DNA from 2 places in the Advenella kashmirensis WT001 genome. Region 2 is predicted to be linked to the other one. Evidence: predicted binding sites of a transcription regulator. Region 2 holds the regulator's gene; the other holds the start of a gene.
The links. Region 2 encodes HrcA, which represses chaperone genes, less so after heat shock. Its sites were predicted from a motif close to TTAGCACTCNNNNNNNNNGAGTGCTAA; they were not measured.
Positions count from the first base shown of each region.

Region 1: a site for HrcA is predicted at 5,271-5,297, ahead of TKWG_RS16220 (co-chaperone GroES). Genes of this name have one in related genera too.

Region 1 covers NC_017964.1:3,457,631-3,465,504, reverse strand. Annotated here, with positions in the region: gene TKWG_RS16245 (DUF1097 domain-containing protein) at 42-605, opposite strand; gene TKWG_RS16240 (pyridoxamine 5'-phosphate oxidase family protein) at 688-1,344, opposite strand; gene TKWG_RS16235 (hypothetical protein) at 1,383-1,661, opposite strand; gene TKWG_RS16230 (helix-turn-helix domain-containing protein) at 1,660-2,694, shown strand; gene groL (chaperonin GroEL) at 3,200-4,846, opposite strand; gene TKWG_RS16220 (co-chaperone GroES) at 4,892-5,212, opposite strand; gene TKWG_RS16215 (AMP-binding protein) at 5,578-7,140, opposite strand; gene TKWG_RS23695 (hypothetical protein) at 7,085-7,234, opposite strand; gene TKWG_RS16210 (GntR family transcriptional regulator) at 7,295-7,874, opposite strand, start outside.
Region 2 covers NC_017964.1:3,072,575-3,080,448, reverse strand. Annotated here, with positions in the region: partial or broken gene dapB (4-hydroxy-tetrahydrodipicolinate reductase) at 1-47, opposite strand, end outside; gene TKWG_RS21755 (outer membrane protein assembly factor BamE) at 183-773, opposite strand; gene fur (ferric iron uptake transcriptional regulator) at 929-1,363, shown strand; partial or broken gene recN (DNA repair protein RecN) at 1,524-3,175, opposite strand; gene TKWG_RS14435 (NAD kinase) at 3,242-4,129, opposite strand; gene hrcA (heat-inducible transcriptional repressor HrcA) at 4,293-5,294, shown strand; gene hemH (ferrochelatase) at 5,512-6,504, shown strand; gene TKWG_RS14420 (MOSC domain-containing protein) at 6,543-7,418, shown strand; gene grpE (nucleotide exchange factor GrpE) at 7,664-7,874, shown strand, end outside.

The sequences.
Region 1 (7,874 bases), 390 kb from region 2:
ACTCCTTCAATTTACCAAACCCTCAATCCACTCTTTTCACATCACTCACTAACAACCGACTCCATTTTGGACGCCTTCGTCGATTCGTGTCCGACCAAAGCGGCAACTAATGCGGCGTTTATATAACCAGCTGAGGCTCCGACCACGGTGCTGAACAATATTGCAAGCAATGCATTATTGAACGACACCGATAGCAGGTGTTCCGTCGCAAACAATCCCGCCGTGGTGGCAAAAGCAAAAATGCTGGCGTATCCGTAGATGATTGCCGGAGTCACGCTGAACAGGGCAATCGTTCCCATTCTTGTAAGAGTCGCAATGATTGTACCGATACACACCGGTCCCCAGAGTTGCTGACCCCATTCGCTGTCGAAGGGATTGTTCAAAAGGACAATTGCTGATATCCATGCCGCTGTTGCGCCGAGCGCCATATGACTGATGGTCGTGATGAATGCCTGATTGCGGTTGGCCCCGCCATTCATATGAAAGAAACAAGCCCATGTGATGAACACGGCCCACGGTGGAATAAAAGTGAAGAATCCAAGCACATAAAGAACGATGGTCGTCAGTGCAAACGCGCTGAATGTTGCTGCATTGAGTTGAGTCATGACTATCCTTTCATCAGTGATACATAAAATCCGGTTTTAACCGGTCTTCAGCAGCTGACTTTTGCGTCGCTGCCAGCCGGTCTCAGGTCTCGCCTTTACTAAGCATCTCGGCATATTGTTCCGGGGTGATCGTGCCACCCAAGATATCGGCGATCTGCTTATCCCTGGCTGGCAGGGCTTCCTGCAGGCCCTCTATCCGTTTCCAGTGCGGCAGTGCAACCGGCACGTTGTCCTGTGGGACGTGCTTTGCGCTGGCGACGCGCTTGTAGCGGTGGATGTATCGTGCACAGTTAACGAACATTTCCACAATATCGACAAATACCACTATCTCCGCGCCTTGAAACATCTTGAGCGACTCTTCATCACGATGAATCGAGGCGTTGCCATGTATGCGAATGCGATGTGGAATGTCGAAGTTGATCAGCAACATGCCGACCTGATTGTTGATTGAGATATTCCCCATGGAGAGGAACATACCGTTTCCGTCAAAACTCGGAAACGCCAGGGTTTTACTGTCGATGATTTTGAGGAACCCAGGATTTCCCCCTTTGTATGAACAAGTGGGATAACCACGATGGTCGATGGTTGTCAGGAAAAACATCTCGCGGCTCTCGATAAAACCACGATGTTCTTCGCCAATTTCAGTGCAAACGATATTGTCGTTCACGGCATCCGCTAGCTTCACCGTATCAAAATCCTGTTGTAGCGCCCGGTGCTGTTTGCCATAGAGCTCTTGCATGAAACCTCCTTTTCCCATATGTCTGTTTAATGGAATTTTTATTTAATAACTTGTAAAACCCGTGTGGGCTCTTCTGGAAACAGCGTCGGCAGGAAACCGACTTGATTGTGAGTTCCAACCAGACGCCAGGCCTGCAACCGCAGCATCAGAATCCACATATAGGCACCTCGAATCAGTAGCACATTACCTGTATGTTGTGTACTATTGGTTCCACGCTGTCCTGTCTTGATGGTTAGCAGAGAAAAATATACCGCAGCCACGCTATGGAAACTTTTTCCGGTTGGCTGTATTTTTTGACTGAAAAGGTGATATGCCATGGAATATCCTGACAGGCATTCAGCGACGACATTTTCTTCGAATCTGCTGGCGAATTTTGAACGGCTGGGTGCGCAGCGGTTTTGTACTGAAGAGCTGCCGACCAATCAGCGGTTGGAATGGCTCAAGGAAGTGATTGGCCGGGAGTACGCCAATGTTGATGTTGGAACGCCCGATCAGATGCATCTGTATAACGATATGTTGATTTACTTCTGGTCACAGGGGATGCGCTTGTCTCCCATACGGTCCAATGCCATTACGATAGAAAGGCTGCCAAAAGAACCAGAGCATATTTCCCAGGATTGTTATTTCGGCGTATTGTTGACCAAGGGGCAGTACAAGCTTGAGCAAGGCGGTCGGGAAGTGTTTCTCAAACCAGGTGAAATGACGATATACGATGCTACTGAGCCACATCGTGTTACTACTCCCGGGCTGTTCTCCAAGATTTTAATTTCTATTCCCCGTTTTTTGCTTGACGAACGCATTGCCAATATCAGCAGGCTGACTGCAACCAGGCTATCCACTGTGCATGGTGCGGGAGCTATTACTGCCTCGATGATTTCATCTATCGTCAATCAATTAGAAAAACTGGATGAAGCCTCTTTTCAGGCACTATCAGAACCGGTGTTGGAGCTGTTTACCTTATCGTTACAGGAAGTTGTGGGAAAAACAAAGCAAATGTCCCACCATCGGAGCCAGGCATTAATACGGGTTAAACAGTTTATTGCCTGCAATCTGACTGATACCGATCTGAAAGCTGAGGTCATTGCCTCTGCCATGGGTTTATCGGTTCGTTACATCAATAATTTATTTAATGAAGAAGACACCTCATTGATGCGTTATCTCACGCAGCAGCGACTGGCACGCAGCCGTCATTATCTGGCCAGCTCGTTATACAGTCATTTGAGCATTACTGAAGTAGCGATGCAAAGTGGTTTCAGCAATATGTCCCATTTCAGCCGAGTATTCCATCTGACTTATGGAATGCCCCCCCGCGCCTATCGCTATCACTACCAAAACAATCATGGAGTGTAAAGCACGTTAGGTGGCACTGATCAAAGTGATTTGGCGCAGAAGGTAGCTGGAGCAACAATACGTGTACGACCGATGGAGCTACGTTGAAGTAGCCCGGCGCGACGATCTCCTGTCACAATATAGTCTGCCTCGCTAGTCAAAACCAACGAAAGTAGGAAAGCGTCGTTTGGATCGTTCAGTGCCATACCATCAGGCAAAGCGGGCAAGGTATACAGCACAAGGGTCCGTTGCATGTTGTTCATTACTGTGCCCACAGGGTGGGCCGGCAATATAGCCCTGAGCTTAACGGCTCGCATATCGCGACTCGTCTGGTTGTGCGGTCGAAGTCACCAGTTCGAATTTGGCCGCGCGTCAGGCGCAATATCACATCAGGTGTACCTTGCGGTGAAACTAGCGCGCCGGGCATTCGGATCGCCACCCAAAGAAAAACCCCGAAACGGCGAACCGTTCGGGGTTTGTTTGCTGTGGACCTGCACACGGCAGGCCCGGGGTGTATCTGGCTGGATTAGAATCCGCCCATGCCACCCATACCGCCCATACCACCCATGTCAGGCATGGCAGGAGCAGGTTTGTCTTCAACGATTTCGCAAACAGCGGCTTCAGTTGTCAGCAGCAGGCTGGCAACAGAGGCAGCGTTTTGCAGTGCTGTGCGGGTCACTTTGGTTGGGTCCAGAACACCTTGCTCAACCAGATCGCCGTACTCGCCTGTTGCTGCGTTGTAACCGTAGTTGCCTTCACCGGCAGCAACTTTAGCTACAACAACGCTTGGCTCGTCGCCAGCGTTGGCAACGATCGTACGCAGAGGCGCTTCAACAGCACGCAGAATCAGTTTGATACCTGCGTCTTGATCAGCATTGTCGCCCTTGATTTTTTCAATGGCTTTCTTGGCACGAATCAGTGCTACGCCACCGCCAGGAACGATACCTTCTTCAACAGCAGCGCGGGTTGCATGCAGAGCATCTTCAACGCGGGCTTTTTTCTCTTTCATTTCAACTTCGGTTGCAGCACCAACACGGATCACGGCAACACCGCCTGCCAGTTTGGCAACGCGCTCTTGCAGTTTTTCGCGATCGTAGTCAGAAGTGGCTTCTTCGATCTGTGTACGGATTTGTTTAACACGAGATTCGATGTTTGCGCTAACGCCTGCACCGTCAATGATGATGGTGTTTTCTTTGCCTACTTCGATACGTTTGGCCTGGCCCAGATCTTCGATCGTGGCTTTTTCCAGAGACATACCGGTTTCTTCAGAGATCACGGTACCGCCAGTCAGGATGGCGATGTCTTCCAGCATGGCTTTGCGACGGTCGCCAAAACCAGGTGCTTTGACTGCAGTGGTTTTCAGGATGCCGCGGATGTTGTTCACAACCAGTGTTGCCAGGGCTTCGCCTTCAACGTCTTCAGCGATGATCAGCAGAGGACGGCTTGATTTGGCAACTTGTTCCAGGATAGGCAGCAGATCACGGATGTTGCTGATTTTCTTGTCGAAAATCAGAACATATGGATCTTCCAGGGCAGAAACTTGTTTGTCCTGGTTGTTGATGAAGTAAGGAGACAGGTAGCCACGGTCAAATTGCATACCTTCGACGACGTCCAGCTCGTTGTCCAGTGATTTACCGTCTTCAACAGTGATCACGCCTTCTTTGCCTACTTTGTCCATGGCATTGGCGATGATGTCGCCAATAGAGCTGTCGCTGTTGGCAGAGATGGAACCAACCTGAGCAATTTCCTTGCTGGTTGTGCATGGGCGAGACAGTGATTGCAGTTCTGCAACAGCGGCTGCAACAGCCTTGTCGATACCGCGTTTCAGATCCATTGGGTTGATACCGGCAGCTACGTATTTGAGGCCTTCTTCAACCACAGACTGAGCCAGCACAGTTGCTGTTGTGGTACCGTCACCAGCGTTGTCAGATGTTTTGGAAGCAACTTCTTTAACCAGCTGAGCGCCGATGTTTTCAAATTTGTCTTTCAGTTCGATTTCTTTGGCAACAGATACACCGTCTTTTGTAACGGTAGGGGCGCCGAATGAGCGCTCCAGAACAACGTTACGGCCTTTAGGGCCCAGTGTTGTCTTAACAGCGTTTGCCAGAATGTTTACACCACGGACGATGCGCACACGTGCGTCGTCACCGAATAGTACTTGCTTAGCAGCCATGTTTAATTCCTTGATTGATTGTCTCAGTAGCCCTTATTCCCGTGCTTAAGCAGCGGGCAGGTTCGTTTTTGCGGGCGGATTAGCGACTACTGCGAGGATTTCTTCTTCGCGGATAACCAGCAGCTCTTCGCCGTCAACTTTGACGGATTGGCCGGCATACTTACCAAAAAGGACTTTGTCGCCTACTTTCAGGTCAACGGCGATAACTTTGCCATCTTCTGTTTTTTTGCCTGGACCAACAGCAACAACTTCACCCTGATCTGGCTTTTCTGCTGCACTGTCAGGGATAACGATACCGGACGAAGTTTTACGTTCGTTATCGAGGCGCTTGATGATCACGCGGTCTTGCAAAGGACGCAATGCCATGGAGAAACTCCTGAATATATAAAAATAGGTTGGTAAATTGAGTTAGTCAGGCCGGCTGTTAGCACTCGACCCTACTGAGTGCTAATTATAGGGATGAATGGCTCAGTTTCAAGAGGGAAAGTTGGCTTGTTACATTTTTGACACGAATTGGAAGGTGTTATCGTGTCGATGGCCAGTCAGTTTGGAATTTTCGTCACTCAGTTTTGAAGCCACAGCCAATACATTCTCCCAACCCAAGGTAGAGAGTGTGCAACAGACCGATACGCTCTTCCATGTTTTTTCACTGGCGCGGGATGCGATCTCAATACTTAACTGCGGGTCCTGGCCCGATGATTGAGTTCAACTGCATCTCAGCCAATGGCAAATCAATCTTCCGCGCAAACATGATGAGGGCTCTGGCTGGCTGTCTCCATTGCCCGGTTTGGCCAGTCGGCATACGCTTCACGTAGCTGACGGCGTGCGATCTTGCCCACGGCGGTACGTGGAATACTAGCGACCGAAACGAATGCCTGCGGGAGCTGCCATTTGGCGAATCGGCCAAGCAAATGTAAACGCAGTGCTTCGTCTTCGATCGTGGCGCCTTGCGCCAATACCATCAACGCCAGGGGCCGTTCACCCCATTTTTCATGCGGGATGCCGATGACTGTGCACTCAATAATTTCCGGCAATTCAAGAAGCGCATCTTCCAGGTCTTGAGGGGGGATCCATTCGCCGCCCGATTTGATCAGGTCTTCCTTTCTTTCCAGTACCTTCAGGTTACCGCCAGGGTCGATGTGGCCGATATCGCCGGTGCACAACCATCCATCTTCGGTCCAGCGGCCAGGCAAGTTCAGTTCAAAGTACTTGTTGGTCACACATGCGCCTCGCACCTGGACTTCGCCAATCGAGCGTCCGTCATGTGCGAGTACGTTCCCCTCCGATACGATCCGAATATCAACAATGGCCATCGGCTTGCCCTGGCTCAGGCGCCAATCACCACTCGCCAGGTCTACTGCTTTGTTGTGTTTGGGCTGAGGTCTGCTTACCGTAATGACGCTTGCTGTTTCGGTCATCCCCCATCCTTGAAGCAGTGTGATGCCAAAATGCGCAAGACGGTCAAACAGGTGCTGCGGGGGTGCGGCGCCGCCCGTTATGATGGTCATCGGGCAGAGATTGGCCGGTGTCGCAGTTGCAGTCGCTTGCTCCAGGCTGCGCGCAAGTTCTTGCCAAACCGTTGGCACCCCTGCTGAAAACGTGACCTGCTCCGCCTGCATGAGCGCCAGCAAGCTCTGAGGGTCGACCTTAGGGCCGGGCAGAACAAGCTTGGCCCCGGTCAGTGCGCAAGAAAAGGGAAGGCCCCAGCCATTGCCGTGAAACATGGGGACAACGGCCAGAACCGTGTCGTTACGGCTTACGCCATAACCATCGACCATGGCCTGTGAGAAGGCATGCATGACCAGGCCGCGGTGAGAATACACCACCCCTTTGGGGCGGCCGGTGGAGCCGCCGGTGTAGCACATACTCGCCGGCGAATCCTCTGCTATCTCGGGCAGTGTCACGCCAGACGGCACTGGCTCGTCCAGCCAAGCCTCGTACGTTGCAAAACCTGCAGCGTCCTCAAGCCCGTATTGGTTGATGATGACCTTTTCCACCGTTTCGAGTCGCGGCAGTATCTCCAGGAGCTGGGGCAGCAACACATCATCGACGATCAGGATTTTGTCCCTGGCATGGTTGATAATGTAGACCTGGTCATCAGGTGAGAGGCGGTGGTTAATGGTATGCAGCACGCCACCGGCGGCCGGCACGCCGAAGTATGCTTCCAGGTGGACATGATGATTCCACATCAGGGAGCCGACGGTTTCCCCTGACTTGAGCTTTTCAGCGGCGCAGTCCTCAGGGCCAGGCGTCGGCTGCGCGCTGCGATTTGCGCATAGCTGTGCCTGCGTAATTGCCCATCGGCATTTTTGTCACAACTTCAGTCGTGCCATACATACGTTCGGCCAGACGGCAGAGCCAGTTGAGCGTCATGGGGAAGTTCATCATAAAGTGTCTCCGTTACACAGGTTCTCGGGCCCGCTTATCGATGTAGCGGTTATTAAAAGTTCATTTCTTGCCGTATGACTCAATAGTCGAGCGGCAAAACTGCTCCAGATAATCAACAAGCCGGTCTGCATTCTGGACGGCGTCCGCTTCATTCCCAAGCGAGATGCTACGCATCAAGTTGGCATGCGCGGCGCCGGCGGCACTCAGATCGCCCCAGCGCTCGTAGTGGATATACCAAAATCGCCGGGAGCGCGCATGGACCAGGGACATCACACTTTGAATGAGCTCGTTTCCCGAGGCTTCTTCCAGAGCAGCGTGGTTGCGACGCGTTGCCTGGAGGAACTCGTCGCCGTCGCCAGCCGCGGCGCTCTTCTCTGTTGCCGAGGCCAGTTCAAGCATGGCAGCGCGTTGGCTGGCGTTGGCCCGCAGGGCGGCGCAACTTGCCACCAATCGCTCTAGCGGACGCCGGATTTCAAGCACTTGCAACTGCATTGCGATGGTGACATCCACCACCATGATTCCCCGCCGAGGCAAGACGGTAACCAGACCGACTTGTGCCAACTGCTGCAAAGCCTCCCTTACCGGCGTGCGGCCAATGTTGATCTGTTGTGCCAGTTCTGCCTCGGAAAACAGGCTGCCG
Region 2 (7,874 bases):
AGCATGCGGCCCATACGGCCGCTGGCTCCGGAAATGGCTATACGCATGGTGGGATAGTTCCTGAAGAAAGCTGCAGCCCGGTGCGGGCATGCAAATAAATAGGGAGTGAAAGCGGGAATGCAGCCCGTGGTAATACACTATCCTGCCCAAGCCATCGGCTCGGCACAGGATGGTGGGCACGCTTATTGGGTGCGGGTTGCGCCGGGAGCCGGTTCAATATTGATCGGTTCATTCGATGGCGCAGCAGGAGCGGAGCTTGCAGCCCCTGAGTACTGCCCATCGTCCATTGGGTAGGTCGTGACTGCGTTGCTGTCAGTGCCTGCCGGCGCGGCTTGCAGTGCCTGCGGGTCGGTCACTTCGTTCTCGGGGGCTTTATCGCCAGGCCGGTACAAGCGCGCTTCTTGCTTGAAGGGCTGGAAGGAGGGCTGTTCATCGCCTTCCCAGCGATCTACCCGGCCGTTGACAAACCAGACAGAGAACTTGCGCTGTACGGCATCGCCATAGCCAGGTTTGAAATAATAGGGGTAATCCCAGCGATCGGGATGGAACATGTCTTTGAGGGTCGGCGAGCCCAGTGCAAAGCGCACCTGATCCTCTGTCATGCCTTTTTGCAGGAGAGCGACATCTTCGGCGGTGATCCAGTTACCTTGTTGAACAGAAGGCCTGTATGGGAAACCCCATTCTCCTGAGGCGCAACCACCCAGCACGGCAAGTGCTGTAAGGGATGCGACCAGACCATACCGGATACGGGGGAAAAGGCGAGTTTGGTTCATGACTTGGCGACGTTCCTGTATTTGGACTCGTAAAAGCGTTATGATAATAGTTCTGGGCAATCAATAGGATTGTTTAGCCAGGTAATCTCAAAAATTAGTCGGAAGCGTGTTTTCCGCGATATCTTATCCACCTCCCATTTATCAGCGAGCGAGCCTTGAACGAATTACACGATCCCAGTGAACTCAAAAGCATGGGTCTTAAAGCCACTTTCCCGCGGCTCAAGATCCTGGACATCTTCCGGAAGGCAGAAATTCGTCACTTGAGTGCCGAGGATGTCTATCGTCTGCTTATTTCCGAAAACGTCGATATCGGTCTTGCCACTGTCTACCGGGTGCTCACCCAGTTCGAGCAGGCCGGCATTCTGTCCAGAAGCCAGTTTGACAATGGCAAGGCAGTCTACGAATTGGATGATGGCGATCACCACGACCACCTGGTATGTTCTGTTTGCGGAAAAGTTGTTGAGTTTTCTGATCCGGAAATCGAACGACGCCAGTCAAAAGTAGCCAAAGACAATAACTTTGTGCTGGAAAGCCATGCCATGGTTCTTTATGGCATTTGTGGTGACTGCGAATCTAAACATCGTCGCTAGACAGGCGGCATGGGCCCGGCAAAACGCAGGCCCGTTGGTTCGACCTACAGTACTTCAGGCGGCATGGCCGCTCAGTAGGGTGTTGTCAAAAAAGGCAGATTGCAATCTGCCTTTTTTATTGTCCGGCGGGTTTGTTTATTACCCGGTGGGTTTGCAGCGCTCAGTCGCCGTGAGTCAACATTTCGCGGGCATGCTGGCGCGTAGTCTCGGTTATCTTGACGCCGCCGAGCATGCGGGCAACCTCTTCCGTACGCGCCCGCTCATCCAGCAACTCAATGCGCGATACGGTTTCTTTTTTGCCCTGTTTTTTCTGCACTTCGAAATGGTGATGCGCGCAAGCGGCCACCTGCGGCAGATGCGTCACGCAAAGAACTTGATGATGCCGACCCAGATCACGCAGCAGTTTGCCGACCACTTCGGCAACCGCGCCGCCAATGCCGGTATCCACTTCGTCGTAAATCAGGGTAGGTACCTGGTGGGCGCGATTGGCCATGACCGACAGGGCCAGCGATATACGGGCCAGTTCACCACCAGAGGCCACTTTGGCCAGTGGGCGCGGCTCACTGCCGGTATGGGCTGCCACGTTGAATTGCACATTGTCCATGCCCGAGGCGCCGGGGTCGGTCGGCTGTATGGTTATTTCAAATGTGCTACCTTTCATGGCAAGGGTCTGCAGTGCTTTGCTAACTTCCCTGGACAGGGTGCCTGCCGTGGCCTGGCGCGCCCTGGTCAGTTTTTCGGCGGCTTCGTGATACGCCGCTTCGTGTCTGGCGACCTGTTGCTCCAGTCCTGCCAGGTCTGATTCGCTGTTCAGGGCTTCCAGGCGTCGGTCAGTTCCTGCAGGCGATCGTACAGCATTTCCGGTTCGAGCCGGAATTTGCGCGCGGTAGCGAACATGGCGCCCATGCGCGCTTCGGTTTCAGCCAGGCGGTCTGGGTCCAGTTCGGCCTTGTCCAGATAACTGGCAAGATCGGAAGACGCTTCGGTGGCGGCAATTCGGGCTGATTCTATGGCATCGTGTACGCCCTGCAGACGCTCGTCATTGCGCAATAAGGGTTCGATGCGGTGCAACGCGGCGTTCAGCATTTCCAATGCAGAAGTCTGCTCTCCATCGAGCAAGTTGAGTGCTCCTGCGGCGCCTTCGAGCAGCGCAGACGCATTGGCCAGCCGATTGTAGTCTGCGTTGACGCTCGCCCATTCATCCTTGCCCGGATTGATCTGGCTGATTTCATTCAATTGCCATTCCAGCCGTTCCCTTTCGGCTTCGGCATCACGCTGGCTGCTACGGGCACGCTCCAGCTTCTGCTGGGCCTGCTGCCAATCGGCCCAGTGGGCGCGAACCTGGCTGGCCAGCGCTTCGTGCTGTCCGTGAGCATCAAGCAAAATACGCTGTTCATGGCGTTGCAGCAACTTCTGGTGGGCGTGCTGGCCATGGATATCCAGCAGGTGCGAGCCTATGGCCTTGAGCTGGCTGAGCGTACCGGGCACGCCATTGATAAACGCCCTGGATTTGCCGGCCCGGTCTATGACCCGGCGCAGCACCAGCTCGTTGTCTTCCGGTTCCAGTTCCTGTTCTGCCAGCAGCGCGCGCAGCGAGTCAGGCACATCGAAGATGGCGCTGATGTCGGCCTTGTCGGCGCCTTCGCGGATGGCGCCGCTGTCGCCGCGGGCGCCCAGCGTGAGGGCCAGTGCGTCGATCAGGATAGACTTGCCCGCACCGGTTTCCCCGGTAAAGACCGAGAAGCCGGCGTCAAAGTGCAGTTCGGTCTGTTCAACAATGACAAAATCACGGATATGCAGGGAACGGAGCATGAATACGTACTTCTGTGATGAGTGGGATTGCTGGGGTGTGTAAGTCAGGAGCCCTGGCGCGAATGGCTAAGCAGTTTCCGGCATGATATTCCAATGCAGCTTCTGGCGCAGGGTCGAGAAAAAACTATAGCCTTTGGGGTGCAGGAAACGAATCTGATGGTCTGCCTTGGTAACCACGATTTTGTCGCCCAACTGCAGATCGGACCAGGTCTGCATGTCGAAATGCACGCTGGCGCCGGTTTCTACCCGACCCACTTCTGTCAGGGTCAGGGTGAGCGTACCTGTGTCGGGCACGGCAATGGGGCGGTTCGACAGTGTCTGGGGGGCCACCGGGACCAGCAGAAACGCGTTGACCGCCGGATGCAGGATCGGGCCGCTGGCGCTGAGCGAATACGCAGTAGAGCCGGTTGGGGTGGCAACGATCAGCCCGTCGGCACGCTGCCGATACATGAGTGTTTCATTGTATTCCACGCAGATTTCAATCATGCCGCCGCGACTTGCCCGGTTCAGCACCACATCATTTAAGGCCAGGGCACAGGTCAGCGTTTGATCGTCGCGCACGACAGAAGCCTGCAGCAGCGTGCGGTGTTCAATATCGTACTGGCCGTCAAGAACGGATTCGATGGCCTCCAGGGCGTTTTGCACCGGAATGTCGGTGATAAAGCCCAGCCGCCCGTGGTTGATGCCAAGCAGCGGGACGTCGTACTGGGCCAGCTTGCGACCGACGCCCAGCATGGTGCCATCGCCGCCCATGACAATCACCAGGTCAGCCTGGCTGCCGATTTCGGCGGTCGTTGCCGTGGAATACTCGGTCACTCCGGTGTTCTCGGACGTTTCCTTTTCAATCAGAACCTGTCGGCCGGCTGCACGCAGCACACCTGCCAGCGCCCGCAGCGGGGCATCAAGACCGGAGTCATGATATCTGCCGACCAGCGCTATGGTTGAAAAATGCATAATGAAACCATATACAATAAACGAAACGACAATGAAAAGTAACAGAAGTACCGGAAATGAAACCTACGGCAACCGTCATAATACGTTATTCTACATTGACTGCAGGTTTAACAATTAACGTGCCCGTAAAATATCCTCTGGTACAAACCATAACAGACCCACCATGGATGATCGCGCAAACGCACTCTTGAAAGCTCTGATTGAGCGGTATATTGATGATGGACAGCCGGTAGGCTCCAGAACGCTATCCAAGCTGTTCGAGCTCTCGCCTGCTACCATTCGCAATGTGATGGCAGACCTGGAAGACCTGGGCCTGATTCACAGCCCGCATACCTCGGCCGGCCGCATTCCTACGCCCCGCGGATACCGCCTGTTTGTAGACAACTTGCTGGTGATCAAGCCCTATGAGCTGGAAGAGCCGTCCGAGCTGCATGATGTATTTTCCAACACGGCGCCCAGCAAGGCGCTTAGCGTTGCCGCGTCGCTGGTATCCAACCTGACCCAGTTTGCCGGCGTGGTGCTCACGCCCAAGCGCTCGCAGGTATTTCGCCAGATTGAATTTATCCGGCTGTCGCAGCGGCGGATCCTGCTCATTATCGTGACCCCCGATGGCGACGTGCAGAACCGGATTCTGTCTCCCGTGCACGACTATACCGAAGCCCAGCTTATCGAAGCTGCAAATTATTTTAATTATAATTTTGCCGGCAAGTCCTTTGAGCAGGTGCGCGAGCAACTGGGGACTGAACTGAGCCGGCTCAAAGAGGAGATTTCCTCGCTGATGCAGGCTGCGGTGGACGCCGGCAATGACGACGACCAGGAGTCATCCGTGGTCATTTCCGGCGAGCGCCGGTTGCTGGAGATCAAGGACTTTGCCACCGATATGGATCGCCTGCGCAAGATGTTCTCGCTGTTTGAGCAGAAAACCGATCTGATGCAACTGCTTGATGTTACTGATCGATCACAGGGCGTAAAGATCTATATCGGCGGCGATTCGCGCCTGGTGCCCATGGAAGATGTTTCGGTGATCACAGCGCCTTATGGCGTTGACGGGAAAATCGTGGGTACGCTGGGCGTGATTGGTCCAAGCCGCATGTCCTACAATCGCGTCATTCCTATTGTGGACTTGACGGCCAGACTGCTGTCCAACGCGCTCAGCCATCAGTAGGGCGCTGCGGGTACGCCATTGCAGACAGTGCGCGGCGACCCATTGTGGCGGCTGCAGGTGCTGCAGCCCATGGCGGGTGCGCAATCCGGGTACAATCCCATCTCGATATTGCATTTGTAAAAGTCGCCATGTGTGGCGCTTTTTTTGAGTTGCCGCGTCGTTCGTGTCTGGCGGACAGTCTGATGGGCGGCACCATATCCGCAACCTACAGGAAAGCATGAATACAGGAGTAGTACTGATCAACCTGGGCACCCCGGCCAGTCCCGATGCGGGTGCAATCAGGGCCTATCTCTCGGAGTTTCTGTCCGATCCGCGCGTGGTTGAAATTCCGCCCGCTCTTTGGAAGCCGATACTCAATCTAGCGGTTCTGCCGCTGCGGCCGTCCAAACTGGTGCCAAAATACCGTCAGATCTGGATGGAGGATGGTTCGCCGCTGCTTGTGTATGGTAAGCGTCTGGCGCAGGGCGTGCAGGCGCAGTTGGATCGGGAGCTGACTCCCGCCACCGTGGTGCTGGCCATGCGCTATGGTCAACCGTCGATGCAACAGGCCTTTGCCCAGTTACGCGAAGCAGGATGCGAACGCATCCTGATCGTGCCGCTTTATCCGCAATTTGCCGCCAGCACAACCGCTACTATTTTCGAGCGCACGCTGGCACTGTATGGCGATGCGCGTGATATGCCCGAATTGCGTTTCATCAAGCGGTTTCATCAGTTGCCCGGCTATCTGGATACGTTGGCGCAAAATGTGCGCGACTATTGGCGCGAGCACGGTAAACCCCAGCAACTGCTGCTCAGTTTCCATGGCTTGCCCAAGCGTTCGGTCGAACTGGGCGATCCTTATCTGCGTGACTGTACGGCTACGGCCGAGGCGTTGCAGCAGCGGCTGGCCGCAGAAGGGGTGCCCATCGATATCGCTTTTCAGAGCCGGTTTGGTAAGGCCGAATGGCTCGGCCCGTCGACATTGTCGGTGCTGCAGGCCTATCCGGGAGACAATATCCGTCATGTGGACGTGCTGTGTCCTGGTTTTGTGGCCGATTGCCTGGAAACACTTGAGGAAATCCAAATTGAGTGTGCCCACGCCTTCAGTCAGGCGGGAGGCGAGCAGTTTCGCTATATTCCCTGTCTGAATGATCATCCGGCATGGATCAATGCCATGGCGGGCCTGATCCGGCAACATATTGCCGGCTGGCCCGACCTGGGTGGGGCCTGACCGAACCTTTTATTTATTTGTTTTTTTAGAGAGTCATCATGGCCGTCACCATTCGTGGTCTATATGTGTATCCCATCAAGTCCTGCGCCGGCATTGCGCTCGATCGTGCTGACATCAGCGCGGCAGGGGTCCAATGGGACCGGCAGTTTATTCTGGTTGACGCTGCGGGTGCGATGATGACCCAGCGCACGGTGCCGCGCATGGTGCTGATCCAGCCGGCACTTGATCTTGCGCAGGAGCAGTTGCGCCTGGAGGCGCCCGGCGCTTCGACGCTGACGGTCTCGCTGCTCCCCCCGCAGGCGAACGACAAAGCGATTGCCGTCAGGGTATGGGGCGGCCAGCCGCAAGGCACACCCGTCAGCGCTCAGGCAGACCAGTGGTTCAGCAAGGTGCTGGGCCAGCCCTGCCGCCTGCTGCGCCTGCATCCCGAGTCGCAACGACGCGTTTTGCCCGATTTCCCCGATAGCTGGCAGCAGCGCCACCGCGACTGGAAGCCGCTGAACGCCCAGGACCAGACCTTCGGGTTTGCTGATGGTTTTCCGTTTTTGTTTGCCAGCACCGCTTCACTGGATGCGCTCAATGCCACGCTGGCCGGCAAACAGCAGGCACCGGTGGATATGATTCGTTTTCGACCCAATATCGTGCTGGATGGCTTGCCTGAATACGAAGAGGATTATGTTTTCGGGCTCACCGCAGGAAAGCTCAATTTTGCCTTCGTCAAGCCGTGTACCCGCTGCACAATCCCGAATGTTGACCCGGCATCGGCTACGTTCGCCGATGAGCCGGGCATTACATTGATGCAAACTCGCAGTGCCGACCTGGGCGTGCTGTTTGGCGTAAATGCCGTATTGACCGACAACATCAGCGATGTGCTGCATATCGGTCAGCAGGTGCAGCCAGAATACGATTTCTGAGCTTATGCTGCGGCACGTGCGCGGGTTTTGCGGTTGCCGTCTGCATTAATCCCTGGTTGTGCCGCGCTCGCCCTTTGAGGCGACCGCAGCGATAGCGCCTTTGGCCGTTGTTATGCAACAGCCCGATGATGGGCAGGCATGGCGCAGGCATGGTAGCCGCCAATACAGCCACAGTTGCACCCTTGAATTTATCTTCGCCGCCCCCAAGTGGGGGGTAACTATATTGATTTGATGCAGGAGTAGAAATGACACAGGAATTTGATCCTAACAAGAACCAGGCCCCCAAGGCTGACAACGAACAAACCACTCAGGCTGAGGTTGCCGACACTGAACAGCCTGACCAGGACGCGGTAAATACGCCGACAGACGATCTGGAAGCCAAATATACCGAACTCGAAGCCAAAGTCAGCCAGTATCATGATCAGTTGCTGCGTGCTCATGCCGAAATGGAAAATG